DNA from 2 places in the Burkholderia stagnalis genome. Region 1 is predicted to be linked to the other one. Evidence: riboswitches for the same ligand, from Rfam matches in the RefSeq annotation. Region 1 holds a riboswitch; the other holds the start of a gene.
What was found. A riboswitch is a leader RNA that binds a small molecule or an ion and turns the genes downstream of it on or off. The one in region 1 is predicted to bind cobalamin.
Positions count from the first base shown of each region.

Region 2: another riboswitch for cobalamin. It lies ahead of ABFO07_RS21245 (CbtB domain-containing protein); the one in region 1 lies ahead of ABFO07_RS10670 (HoxN/HupN/NixA family nickel/cobalt transporter).

Region 1 is NZ_CP156685.1:2,293,464-2,298,966, reverse strand. Features, by position in the region: gene ABFO07_RS10690 (cobyrinate a,c-diamide synthase) at 1-323, opposite strand, end outside; gene cobO (cob(I)yrinic acid a,c-diamide adenosyltransferase) at 327-929, opposite strand; gene ABFO07_RS10680 (cobalamin biosynthesis protein) at 958-1,332, opposite strand; gene cobA (uroporphyrinogen-III C-methyltransferase) at 1,332-2,099, opposite strand; cobalamin riboswitch at 2,289-2,529, opposite strand; cobalamin riboswitch at 2,825-3,091, shown strand; gene ABFO07_RS10670 (HoxN/HupN/NixA family nickel/cobalt transporter) at 3,276-4,334, shown strand; gene cobW (cobalamin biosynthesis protein CobW) at 4,361-5,440, shown strand; gene cobN (cobaltochelatase subunit CobN) at 5,447-5,503, shown strand, end outside.
Region 2 is NZ_CP156686.1:985,012-990,514, reverse strand. Features, by position in the region: gene ABFO07_RS21270 (GNAT family N-acetyltransferase) at 1-344, shown strand, start outside; partial or broken gene ABFO07_RS21265 (DUF3331 domain-containing protein) at 316-606, opposite strand; gene ABFO07_RS21260 (hypothetical protein) at 735-920, shown strand; gene ABFO07_RS21255 (2,3-butanediol dehydrogenase) at 1,180-2,244, shown strand; gene ABFO07_RS21250 (CbtA family protein) at 2,308-3,033, opposite strand; gene ABFO07_RS21245 (CbtB domain-containing protein) at 3,046-3,255, opposite strand; cobalamin riboswitch at 3,303-3,444, opposite strand; gene ABFO07_RS21240 (histidine phosphatase family protein) at 3,420-4,052, shown strand; gene ABFO07_RS21235 (VC0807 family protein) at 4,113-4,769, shown strand; gene ABFO07_RS21230 (CPBP family intramembrane glutamic endopeptidase) at 4,868-5,503, shown strand, end outside.

The DNA of each region.
Region 1 (5,503 bases):
AACGCGATGGCCAGATCGGCGCTGCTCGGCGTGCCGTCGAACAGCCCCATCACGCCTTCGATCAGGATCAGGTCGGCGTCGCGCGCCGCATCGGCGAGCAGCGCGCGGCAGCCGGCCTCACCGACCATGCCGAGATCGAGCGCATGCACGGGCGCGCCGCTCGCGCGCTCGAGCAGCATCGGATCGAGAAAATCCGGGCCGGTCTTGAACACGCGCACGCGCCGGCCGAGCCGGCGGTGCAGCCGCGCGAGGCCGGCCGTCACCGACGTCTTGCCCTGGCCGGACGCGGGCGCGCTGACGAACAGCGCCGGGCAGGCGGGCATCGTTCAGAACTCCACGCCGCGCTGCGCCTTCACGCCTTGCTCCTTGTACGGATGCTTGACGAGGCGCATCTCGGTGACCAGGTCGGCCGCCTCGATCAGCGCATCGGGCGCATGGCGGCCCGTCACCACGACGTGCAGCGACGCGGGGCGCGCGGCGAGCGTCGCGAGCACTTCGTCGAGCGGCAGGTATTCGTACTTCAGCACGGTGTTCAGCTCGTCGAGGATCACCATCTGGTAATCGCCGCTCTCGATCATCCGGCGCGCCTCGTCCCAGCCCTTGCGGGCGGTCGCGATGTCGGCGTCGCGGTTCTGCGTGTTCCACGTATAGCCGTCGCCCATCGTCACGAAATCGCAGTGCGCGACCGCGCCGAGGAAATCGCGCTCGGACGTGTGCAGCGCGCCCTTGATGAACTGCACGACGCCGAGCCGCATGCCGTGGCCGAGCACGCGCACGGCCATGCCGAACGCGGCGGTGCTCTTGCCCTTGCCGTTGCCCGTGTGGACCATCAGCAGGCCCTTCTCGTTGACGGCGGCGGCCTGCTTCTTCTCGTGGCCGGCGCGGCGCCGTTCGGTCATCCGCAGATGCGCGTCGGGATCGGTTTTCATCGGGATTCGTCCTGTCGATAAAAGGAGGTCAAAGCGGGCCGGCGAACGCGACCGTCACGCCGCCCCGTGCGAATTTCGGGCCGAGCAGCCGGCCGCGCGGCGCGGCGAGCCGCGCACAGGGCTCGGCGACACCGGCCACGCCGAAGCGGGCGAGGGCGGCGGCCGACGGTGCGCTGGCGGCCAGTTCGGGATGCGCGGCGAGCTGTGCGGCGTCGAACGCGACGAGCGGCCAGCCGCGCCGCGCGCACAGCGTGCGCAGCGCGCGTGCGCGGGATTTGTCGACGAGCGTCGCGACGACGGCCGGCCGCGCGTGCGGGTGATGCGCGAGCGCCGCGCGAATCGCGGCGTCGAGCTGCGCGGCGCTCACGCCCGCGCGAAAGCCGAGGCCGAGGGCGACCTGCATCACGTGCGCGCCGGCGGCGGAGCGGCGCCGGCCAGCGCGGCCTGCACCGCGGGATCGGCGGCCAGCGCGGCGACGCGGCCGATCACGACGATCGCCGGCGAGCCGATGCCGGCCGCGCCGACGGTGTCGACCAGCGTCGCGAGCGTCGCCAGCGCGTGACGCTGCCCGGGCCGCGTCGCCGATTCGATCGCCGCGCACGGCGTGTCGTCCGGCAGGCCGCCCGCGCGCAGCGCGGCGGCGATCGCGCCGAGCCGGCGGATGCCCATGTAGATCACGAGTGTCATGCGGGTCGCGGCGAGCGCGTGCCAGTCCGGTTCGTCGTCGCCCGCGCCGTGGCCGGTGACGAAGATCACGCCCTGCGCATCGCCGCGATGCGTGACCGGGATGCCGAGCGCGGCCGGCGCGGCGATGCCGGCGGTGATGCCGCTCACGACCTCGACCGGAAAGCCCGCCGCGCCGAGCGCGATCAGCTCCTCGCCGCCGCGGCCGAACACGAACGGGTCGCCGCCTTTCAGGCGCGCGACGCTGCGGCCTGCGCGCAGGTGCGCGAGCATCGCGGCGATGATCGCTTCCTGCGGCGTCGACGCGTGGCCGCCGCGCTTGCCGACGTGTTCGACGATTGCGTCGGCGCGCGCATGCTGCAGCACGTCCGGGTTCACGAGATCGTCGACGAGCAACACGTCGGCCGCGCCGATCGCGCGCACCGCCTTGAGCGTCAGCAGGTCCGCGTCGCCGGGGCCGGCGCCGACCAGCCAGGCGCGGCTCATCGCGCGCGGCACGGCGCGAGCCGTGACGAAGCGGTGGCGTGCGGCGAACGGAGGGCGCGAAGCCGGCCTGCGAGGATGCGATGCATAGCGGAATGAACGGGGCCCGCTCGACGCGGGCATAAGCGCATGATAGGCGCACGGTCAGCGCACGCAGTCCGTCCCCCGCGGACCGGGCGTTCGCGAGCGTCGTGCTCGCCCCTTGCGTCGGCCGGTATCCGGGCTGGCCGCTTGCCAGGCCGCGGCCTTCCCACCCGGCGCTGGCGGGCAGTGGCATCGTGGGCGGCATGGGCGTGCGCGCTCGGGGCGCGTCACGCGGGCGGCGTACCGTTGCGGGGACAGCACAGGCCGGGCGGTCGCGCCGCCTCCTGTTTCCCGTTTAACTGCGCCCGCCGGAGGGTGGGCGCGAGCACCGAACGCGGCGCATACGATAGCACAGCGTGCCATTGGCCCGGAGGGCCGGCCGATTGAGCCCGCATTCGATCGAGATCGATCCGGCAGCCGATGCATTGCGCGGCCGCAAATTGGTTTGCGATCATCCGCCTGACGTCACGAGCAAGGCCTGGATTGCCGACTGCCGGACGCATGCGGCGGAGGGGACGCATACCAACATCGGCTTGCCCCGCACGGACGGGGCTGCGCAAGGCGATCGCGGAGGGGGCGGCGCGCGCGGCGTGAGCGTTCCGGCCGGCCCGCCGTCTCGCCTTGACGCTCCCGCCCGCGACGCCTACACTCGCACGCGTTTCGGTGCTCGCGCGCGCCTTCCCGGCGCGCGCAGTTAAACGGGAAACAGGACGCTCGGCTGCCCCGCAGCCATGCCAACCTGTGCTGCCCCCGCAACGGTAAGCGAACGCCTTGCGCCACGCGCAAGGCAGCGCCGCTTCGCCGCATGCCTGCTGCGCATGCGGACGACCGCCACTGGATGCGTCGCGCGTCCGGGAAGGCGAAGCGGCGTGTTCGTCAGCCCGGATACCGGCCGAGACGAGGGGTTCAGCGCCGCGGGGATGCGGCGCATCGTCCACGGCCGCCGCCGCAGCGCGTCCGGTATCCGAGCGTGTTCCGCATTCCGGCCCGCCGCGCGCTTCGCGCCGGCCCGGCATCCGGCAGCGCGCGCGGGCCCGAGCGTATGGCGCCGGCCGTGTTGGCATTCACCATGTCGACCGTTCGCCAGGGAGCACCATGCTCGACTCGTTCTTCCGCCTGTTCAACGACAGCCCGTCCGGCCTGCGCGGCAAAATCGTCGCGATCTATGCGCTGCTCATTGCGTTCAACGCCGGCGCGTGGATCTGGGCTTTCGTCGCGTTCCACGACCAGCCCGTGCTGCTCGGCACCGCGCTGCTCGCGTACGTGTTCGGCCTGCGCCACGCGGTCGACGCCGACCACATCGCCGCCATCGACAACGTCACCCGCAAGCTGATGCAGGAAGGCCGCAGCCCGCTCGGCGCGGGCCTGTTCTTCTCGCTCGGCCATTCGACGGTGGTGATCGTGATGTCCGTCGCGGTCGCGCTCACCGCCGCGTCGCTGTCGCGCTTCGAAAGCATGAAGGCGTGGGGCGGCGTGATCAGCACCAGCGTGTCGGCGTTCTTCCTGCTGGTGCTCGCGGCCGCGAACCTGCTGATCCTGATTTCCGTGTACCGGACGTTCCGCGCCGCGCGGCGCGGCGAAGCGATCGTCGAGGCGGACCTCGACATGCTGCTGAACCAGCGCGGCGTGCTCGCGCGGCTGTTCCGGCCGCTGTTCCGCCTCGTGTCGCGCAGCTGGCACCTGTATCCGGTCGGCTTCCTGTTCGGCTTCGGCTTCGACACCGCGACCGAGATCGCGCTGTTCGGCATCTCGGCCACGCAGGTGCAGGGCGGCCTGTCGTTCTGGTCGGTGATGGTCCTGCCCGCGCTGTTTACGGCCGGCATGACGCTCGTCGATACGACCGACGGCATCCTGATGATGGGCGCGTACCGCTGGGCGTACGTGCGGCCGATCCGCAAGATCTACTACAACATGACGATCACGTTCGTATCGGTGCTGGTCGCCGCGCTGATCGGCGGCATCGAGGTACTCGCGCTGCTCGCCGACAAGCTGTCGCTGCAGGGCCCCGTGTGGGACTTCGCCGCGATGGTCGCGTCGCACTTCGGCATGCTCGGCTACGTGGTGATCGGCCTGTTCCTCGCGTGCTGGCTCGTGTCGGCCGCGATCTACCGCATGAAGCGCTACGACGAGATCGACGTGACGATCTCCGCCTGACTCCCTTTTACGACACAGGACATTCCATGACCATGCGCAAGCTGCCCGTCACCATCGTCACGGGCTTTCTCGGCAGCGGCAAGACGACGCTGATGCGCCACATCCTGCAACACGCGCAGGGCCGCCGCATCGCGGTGATCGTCAACGAGTTCGGCGAGCTCGGCATCGACGGCGAAATCCTCAAGGGCTGCGGGATCGGCTGCGACGACGGCGAGGGCGAAGCGTCCGGCCAGCTCTACGAACTCGCGAACGGCTGCCTGTGCTGCACCGTGCAGGAGGAGTTCTACCCGGTGATGGAAGCGCTCGTCGAGCGCCGCGCCGACATCGACCACGTGCTGATCGAGACGTCCGGCCTCGCGCTGCCGAAGCCGCTCGTGCAGGCGTTCAACTGGCCGACGATCCGCAACAGCTTCACGGTCGATGCGGTCGTGACCGTCGTCGACGGGCCGGCCACCGCGAGCGGGCAGTTCGCCGAGAACCCGCAGGCGGTCGACGCGCAGCGCCGCGCCGACCCGAACCTCGACCACGAATCGCCGCTGCACGAGCTGTTCGCCGACCAGCTGTCGTCCGCCGATCTCGTGATCGTCAACAAGGCCGACCTCGTCGACGCTGCGCAGCTCGCGCAGGTCGAGGCGGCGATCCGCGAGGAGATCCCGCCGCAGGTGAAGATCGTGCGCGCCGAGCGCGGCGAGCTCGATCTCGCGATGCTGCTCGGGCTCGAATCGGCGTCCGAGGAAACCATCCACCTGCGCCACGACCACCACGGCTCGGCCGACGACGAGGATCACGACCACCATCACGACGATTTCGATTCGGTGGTCGTCAGCGGCGACGCGGGTTCGCGGGATGCGACGATCGCCGCGCTCAAGCGCGTCGTCGAAACCCACACGATCTATCGCGCGAAGGGCTTCGCCGCGCTGCCGGACGCGCCGATGCGGCTCGTGATCCAGGGCGTCGGCCGCCGTTTCGACAGCTACTTCGACCGCCGCTGGCAGGACGGCGAAGCGCGCGCGAGCCGCTTCGTGCTGATCGGCGAGGATCTCGACGCGGCCGAGCTGCAGCGCGCGTTCGATGCGGCGCTCGCGGCCGAGCTGCAACAGGCGTAACCCGCGATGCATCTGCTGCGCACCACGCCGGGCGGCTTCGTCGACGATACGCAGGGCGTCGTC
Region 2 (5,503 bases), on a different replicon from region 1:
TCGCGACGACGTGGGCGCGCCTGATGGACCCGGCGGAACCGATGTTCGTGCTCGGCGCGTTCGACGACGCGGGCACGCTGATCGGCATCGTGCACGCGCTGTTCCATCGCTCGTGCTGGACCGAGGGGCCGTATTGCTACCTGCAGGACCTGTACACCGCCGCCGAAGCGCGCGGGCGCGGCGCGGGCGGCGCGCTGATCGACGCCGTGTATGCGCGGGCGCGCGAGGCCGGCGCGAGCCGCGTGTACTGGCTCACGCACGAGACCAATACGACCGCCCGCGCGCTGTACGACCGCGTCGCCACCAACGCCGGGTTCATCCAGTACCGCAAGGATCTCGGGTAACGCCCGCGCGCGGCACCGACGCCGGGCGGATCATCTCGTCGCCGTTCACCGGCGCGGGCCGCAGCACGGGCCGGAACACCGGTTCGCCCGGTGCGATCGGCTGCCCGGAAATCGCGCAGCGGCCCGGCCGGGCGGCTGCGCGCAGCCGCCAGCGCTGCTCGCCGTAATGACAGCGGCCGCTTTCGACCCATCTGATCAGCAAAGCGTCGTCACCGGCCTCCAGGATCGTGACGAAGAGCTGCGGCCGCAGCGGCGAAATCACGCGGTCGGCGCGCTTGTGCGTCGATCTCCGCGCGTCGCCGATCGGGCTTTCGGTGAAATTCAGCATGCTCGACGGATTTCCATGGAGTGAACGGATGGGCCGCGAACGACCGGCGCACATGATACGAATTGAAGTTCACTTCAAGTAAAGGGGCTGTGCGCGCAACGGGGCGTTTCACGGCTCACGCGGATGCCGATGCCGATACCGATACCGATGCCAATGCCAATGCCAATGCCAATGCGAATGCCGATACCGATACCGATGCGGCTGTCAGGCCGGTGACGGGCCGCCCCCGCTCCGTCTCACCCCGGTGAGACGAACGTCCCGCGCGTCTCACCCGCCGCGCGCCTTTGCGAAGCACAACAGGTTCCCCATGGCCACCCGCCCGCCGCATGCACGCGCAACGCCGCACCGATGACGCAGCGCACCGCCACCACCGCGCGCACCACTGGCACCGTTCCTGCATACGCATCGACCGCGCCACCGCGCGCCCGCCGCGACCGCGATTCGCGCCGGCCCCCAACCTGACGGAGACACCCTGTGAGCACACCCGCATCGGCAGTTCATTCCAGCATGAAGGCCGCGGTCTGGCGCGGCCGCCGCGACATCCGCGTCGAGGAGGTGCCCGTTCCGGGCCAACCCGCCGCGGGCTGGGTCACGATCCGCGTGCACTGGTGCGGCATCTGCGGCTCGGACCTGCACGAATACGTCGCGGGCCCGGTCTTCATCCCGGTCGACGCGCCGCACCCGCTGACGGGCCTGAAAGGCCAGTGCATCCTCGGCCACGAATTCAGCGGCGAGATCGCGGCGCTCGGCGCGGGCGTGACGGGCTTCGCGCTCGGCGAGCGCGTGACGGCCGACGCGTGCCAGCATTGCGGCACCTGCTGGTATTGCCGGCACGGCCTGTACAACGTCTGCGAGAACCTCGCGTTCACCGGGCTGATGAACAACGGCGCGTTCGCCGAATTCGTGAACGTGCCCGCCGAGCTGCTGTACAAGCTGCCCGACGGCTTTCCGACCGAGGCCGGCGCGCTGATCGAGCCGCTCGCGGTCGGGCTGCATGCGGTGAAGAAGGCCGGCAGCATCGTCGGCCAGACGGTGGTCGTGGTCGGCGCGGGCACGATCGGCCTGTGCACGATCATGTGCGCGAAGGCGGCCGGCGCCGGGCGCGTAATCGCGCTGGAAATGTCGGCGGCGCGCAAGCAGAAGGCGCTGGAGGTAGGCGCGAGCGCGGTGATCGACCCGAAGGAAACCGATGCGCTCGCGCAGGTCAAGGCGCTGACGGGCGGCTACGGCGCGGACGTGTCGTTCGAGTGCATCGGCCACACCGCGACCGCGAAGCTCGCGATCGACGTGATCCGCAAGGCCGGCAAGGCCGTGATGGTCGGCATCTTCGAGGAACCGGGCGCGTTCAACTTCTTCGACCTCGTGTCGACCGAGAAGGAAGTGATCGGCTCGCTCGCGTACAACGGCGAATTCGCGGACGTGATCCGCTTCATCGCGGACGGCCGCATCGACGTGCAGCCGCTGATCACCGGACGGATCGCGCTCGGCGACATCGTGTCGCGCGGCTTCGAGGAGCTGGTCAACCACAAGGACCGCAACGTGAAGATCATCGTCCGGCCGACGGCCGGCTGACGTGCGCGCCGGGGCCGGCCGCCCATCGCCGGCCCCGGCGCGCCGCCGCAATCGCGCGGCGCGTTACGCGCGCGAGCCGACCAGCCCGCTGCGCTCGGCGAGCGCGCCGAACAGCAGGCCGATCGTCGTCCACATCACGGCCTGCATGCCGATCGCGGCCACGCGGAATTTCCACAGCAACGCGGCCGGGAACCCGTCGGGCACTTCGTTGAAGTCCGGCAGCGCGAACTGCACGAGCGCGATCAGCACGACGAACACGAGCCCGCCGCCGATCGACGCGTTCCATTCGCCGACGCGCGCGGCCAGCTGGCGGCGCACGCCGAGCGAGAACACCATCGCGGCAATCGAGATCGCGATCATCAGGAAGAACAGCCCCGTGCGCACGCCGATCGTTTCCGGATCGCCGACCGCCGGCGGATTGGCCGGGTATTTGAGGTTCGGCACGACGACCAGCGCGACGAACGCGGCCAGCGCGAGCCATGCGGACAACGCCCGCGCGCCGAGCTTCCCGACCCGCCCGTACGCATACGCGAACGTCAGTGCGAACAGCCCGCCGAACGCGGCCCCGTACGTGACGACGGCGGTCAGCAGGCCGACGCCGGCCTGCGTGTCACGGCTGACGAGTTCGGCTTCCGGCTCGTCGCCGTGCGAATGGGCTTCGCCATGCTTCTCTTCGAACGCGATCGCCTGGCTGACGTGCGGCTCCCCGGCCACCCTGGCGAAACCGAACGTGAGCAGACCCGCGGCAATGCCCGCGAGCATGCCGCGTACCAACAGCTTTCCGACCATGAACGCCCCCTGTCAGTGGCAAGGAAAGCCGAGCAGATGGCGGCCGTCGTGAACGAACTCGTGGACGAACATGCCGGGAATCAGCGACGTCGCGCCCTCTTCGGCGCCGACGAAGTACAGCGCCAGCAACAGGAGCAGGCCGCCGAACACGGCCCACGGCAGGAGTTCCCGGACGGGAATGGGCGCCGGTGCGACAACCGGCTTGAGAACTGCGTCGCTCATGATGAAACCTCCAGGGGGGAAAGCGCGCCCCGACGAACGGTTGAAGAATGACAGTGGCGACGAAGGCAGGTCTGGCTTTCGGAAACGTTGGCGACCGATTACAGTGGCGCGACCGCGCCGGATTCACACCGGCTTCCGCACTTCGCAACGGGGGGATTGTACGCGTGAACGTTCCGGATCAGAAAGCGTCGCGCCGCACGCCGTCGCCGCAGCGTACGCAGGTGCTGCTGATCGCCCATGCCGCGACGCAGGCCATGCGCACGGGCACGTTCCCCGACGACGACGCGCTGGACGCGCACGCACTCGCGCAGGTCGCCGATGCACGCGCGCGGTTGCCGCAGTTGCAATATCCGCCCGGCGCGACTGCGCTATGCGGCCCGGCACGCTGCGCACGGCAAACCGCCGCCGCGCTGGCGCTGCCGGCGGCCATCGAGCCGGCGCTGGCCGACTGCGACTACGGCGCGTGGCGCGGCCGGCGTCTCGCCGACATCGCGCACGACGCGCCCGCGCAGCTCCACGCGTGGCTGACCGATCCGGCCGCGTCGCCGCACGGCGGCGAATCGTTCGACGCGGTGCGGCACCGGGTCGCCGCGTGGCTCGACCGGCTGCCGGCCGGCAACGTCGTTGCGATCGCATCGGCCGCGGTGATCCGCGCGGCGCTTGCGCACGCGGCGTGCGCTGCGCCGGAATCGGCGTGGCGCGCGGACGTCGCGCCGCTGTCGACGGTCGAGCTCGCGCGCGATGCGCACGGATGGTCGGTCGTATCCGGGTTCCCGCCCCGTGCAAGCGGCGATTGAATGCCGATATACTCGATCGCATCTGATTCGAGTTTCCGAACCCGTCTCATGGAACCTCCCGTGAAACCGCGCGCCGGCCTGCTCCTCGAACTCGTCGTCAACCTGCTGCTGCCGTGGGTCGCGTACCGGATCGCCCATCCGTACGTCGGCGAAGTCGGCGCGCTGTACGCGTCGGCGATTCCGCCGGTCGTCTGGTCCATCGTCGAATTCATCCGCACGCGCCGCGTCGACGCGGTGAGCGCCGTCGTGCTGTTCGGCATCGCGCTGTCGATCGTCGCGATGGCGCTCGGCGGCAGCCCGCGCGCGCTGCTGATGCGCGAATCGCTCGCGTCCGGCGCGATCGGCATCGTGTTCCTGCTGTCGCTCGTGCGCGAACGTCCGCTGATCTTCTATCTCACGCGCGCCACCGTGGCCCGCGGCATGGCGGGCGGCGCCGCGCGCTTCGAATCCGCGTGGGACGAGCAGCCCGTGCTGCGGCAGACGCTGCGCCTGATGACGTTCGTCTGGGGCGCCGGGATGAGCCTGGAAATGCTGTTCCGCTGCTGGATGGTGGTGAACTGGCCCGTCGAGCGCGTGCTGGTCGTTTCGCCGATCACCGGCTATGCGGTGTTCGGCGGCCTGCTGGTCTGGACGTTCTGGTACCGGCGGCGCATCCGCGAGCGCAGCAGCGTCGACATCCCGAACCGCGACGGTTTCACCGAAACCGCCGGCCGCTGACGGCCGCGCGGCGCGCATGCGCCGGCCCGCCCCATTCTGCGGCCGAACCTGACGGTCCTGTATGATGCGCGGCGTCTTGTCTGATCAATACGCCGCTCATGTCCGTTACGACCCTCCCGTTCATCGCGACCTGGATCGCCCTGTTCGCCGCCGCGGCGCTCGCCTGGTGCCGCCCGCTGCGCATGGCCAGCCTGGTGCTCGCGGCCGTCGGCTATGCCGGCGCGCTCGCGCTCGGCCAGCTCGCGCCGCTCGCGCTGGTGCCGTTTGCGGTGCTCGCGCTGGCCGCGTGGGGCGTGTCCGCGGCGCGCCCGCCCGCGGTGCGCGTCGCCGCGCATGTCGTATTCATCGCCGTCGCGGTCGCGCTGAGCCTGCACCTGCTCCCCGGCTTCCATAACCCGCGCGTGATCGAGCCGACCCGCTTCACGCCCGACGCCGCGCCGTTCACGATGTACCTGAATCTCGACAAGCCGCTCGTCGGCCTGTGGCTGCTGTGGGTGCTGCCGTGGGTTCATCCGCGCATCGCGCTGTCGCGCGCGTGGCGCACGGGCGTCGTCGCCGCGCTCGCGACGTCCGCGGCGTGCCTCGCCGGCGCCACCGCATTCGGCATGGTCGGCTGGGCGCCGAAGTGGCCGGCGGCCGGCTGGCTGTGGCTCGCGAACAACCTGCTGCTCGTGACGCTCGCCGAGGAGGCGCTGTTTCGCGGCTACGTGCAGGGCGGGCTGACGCGGGTGCTG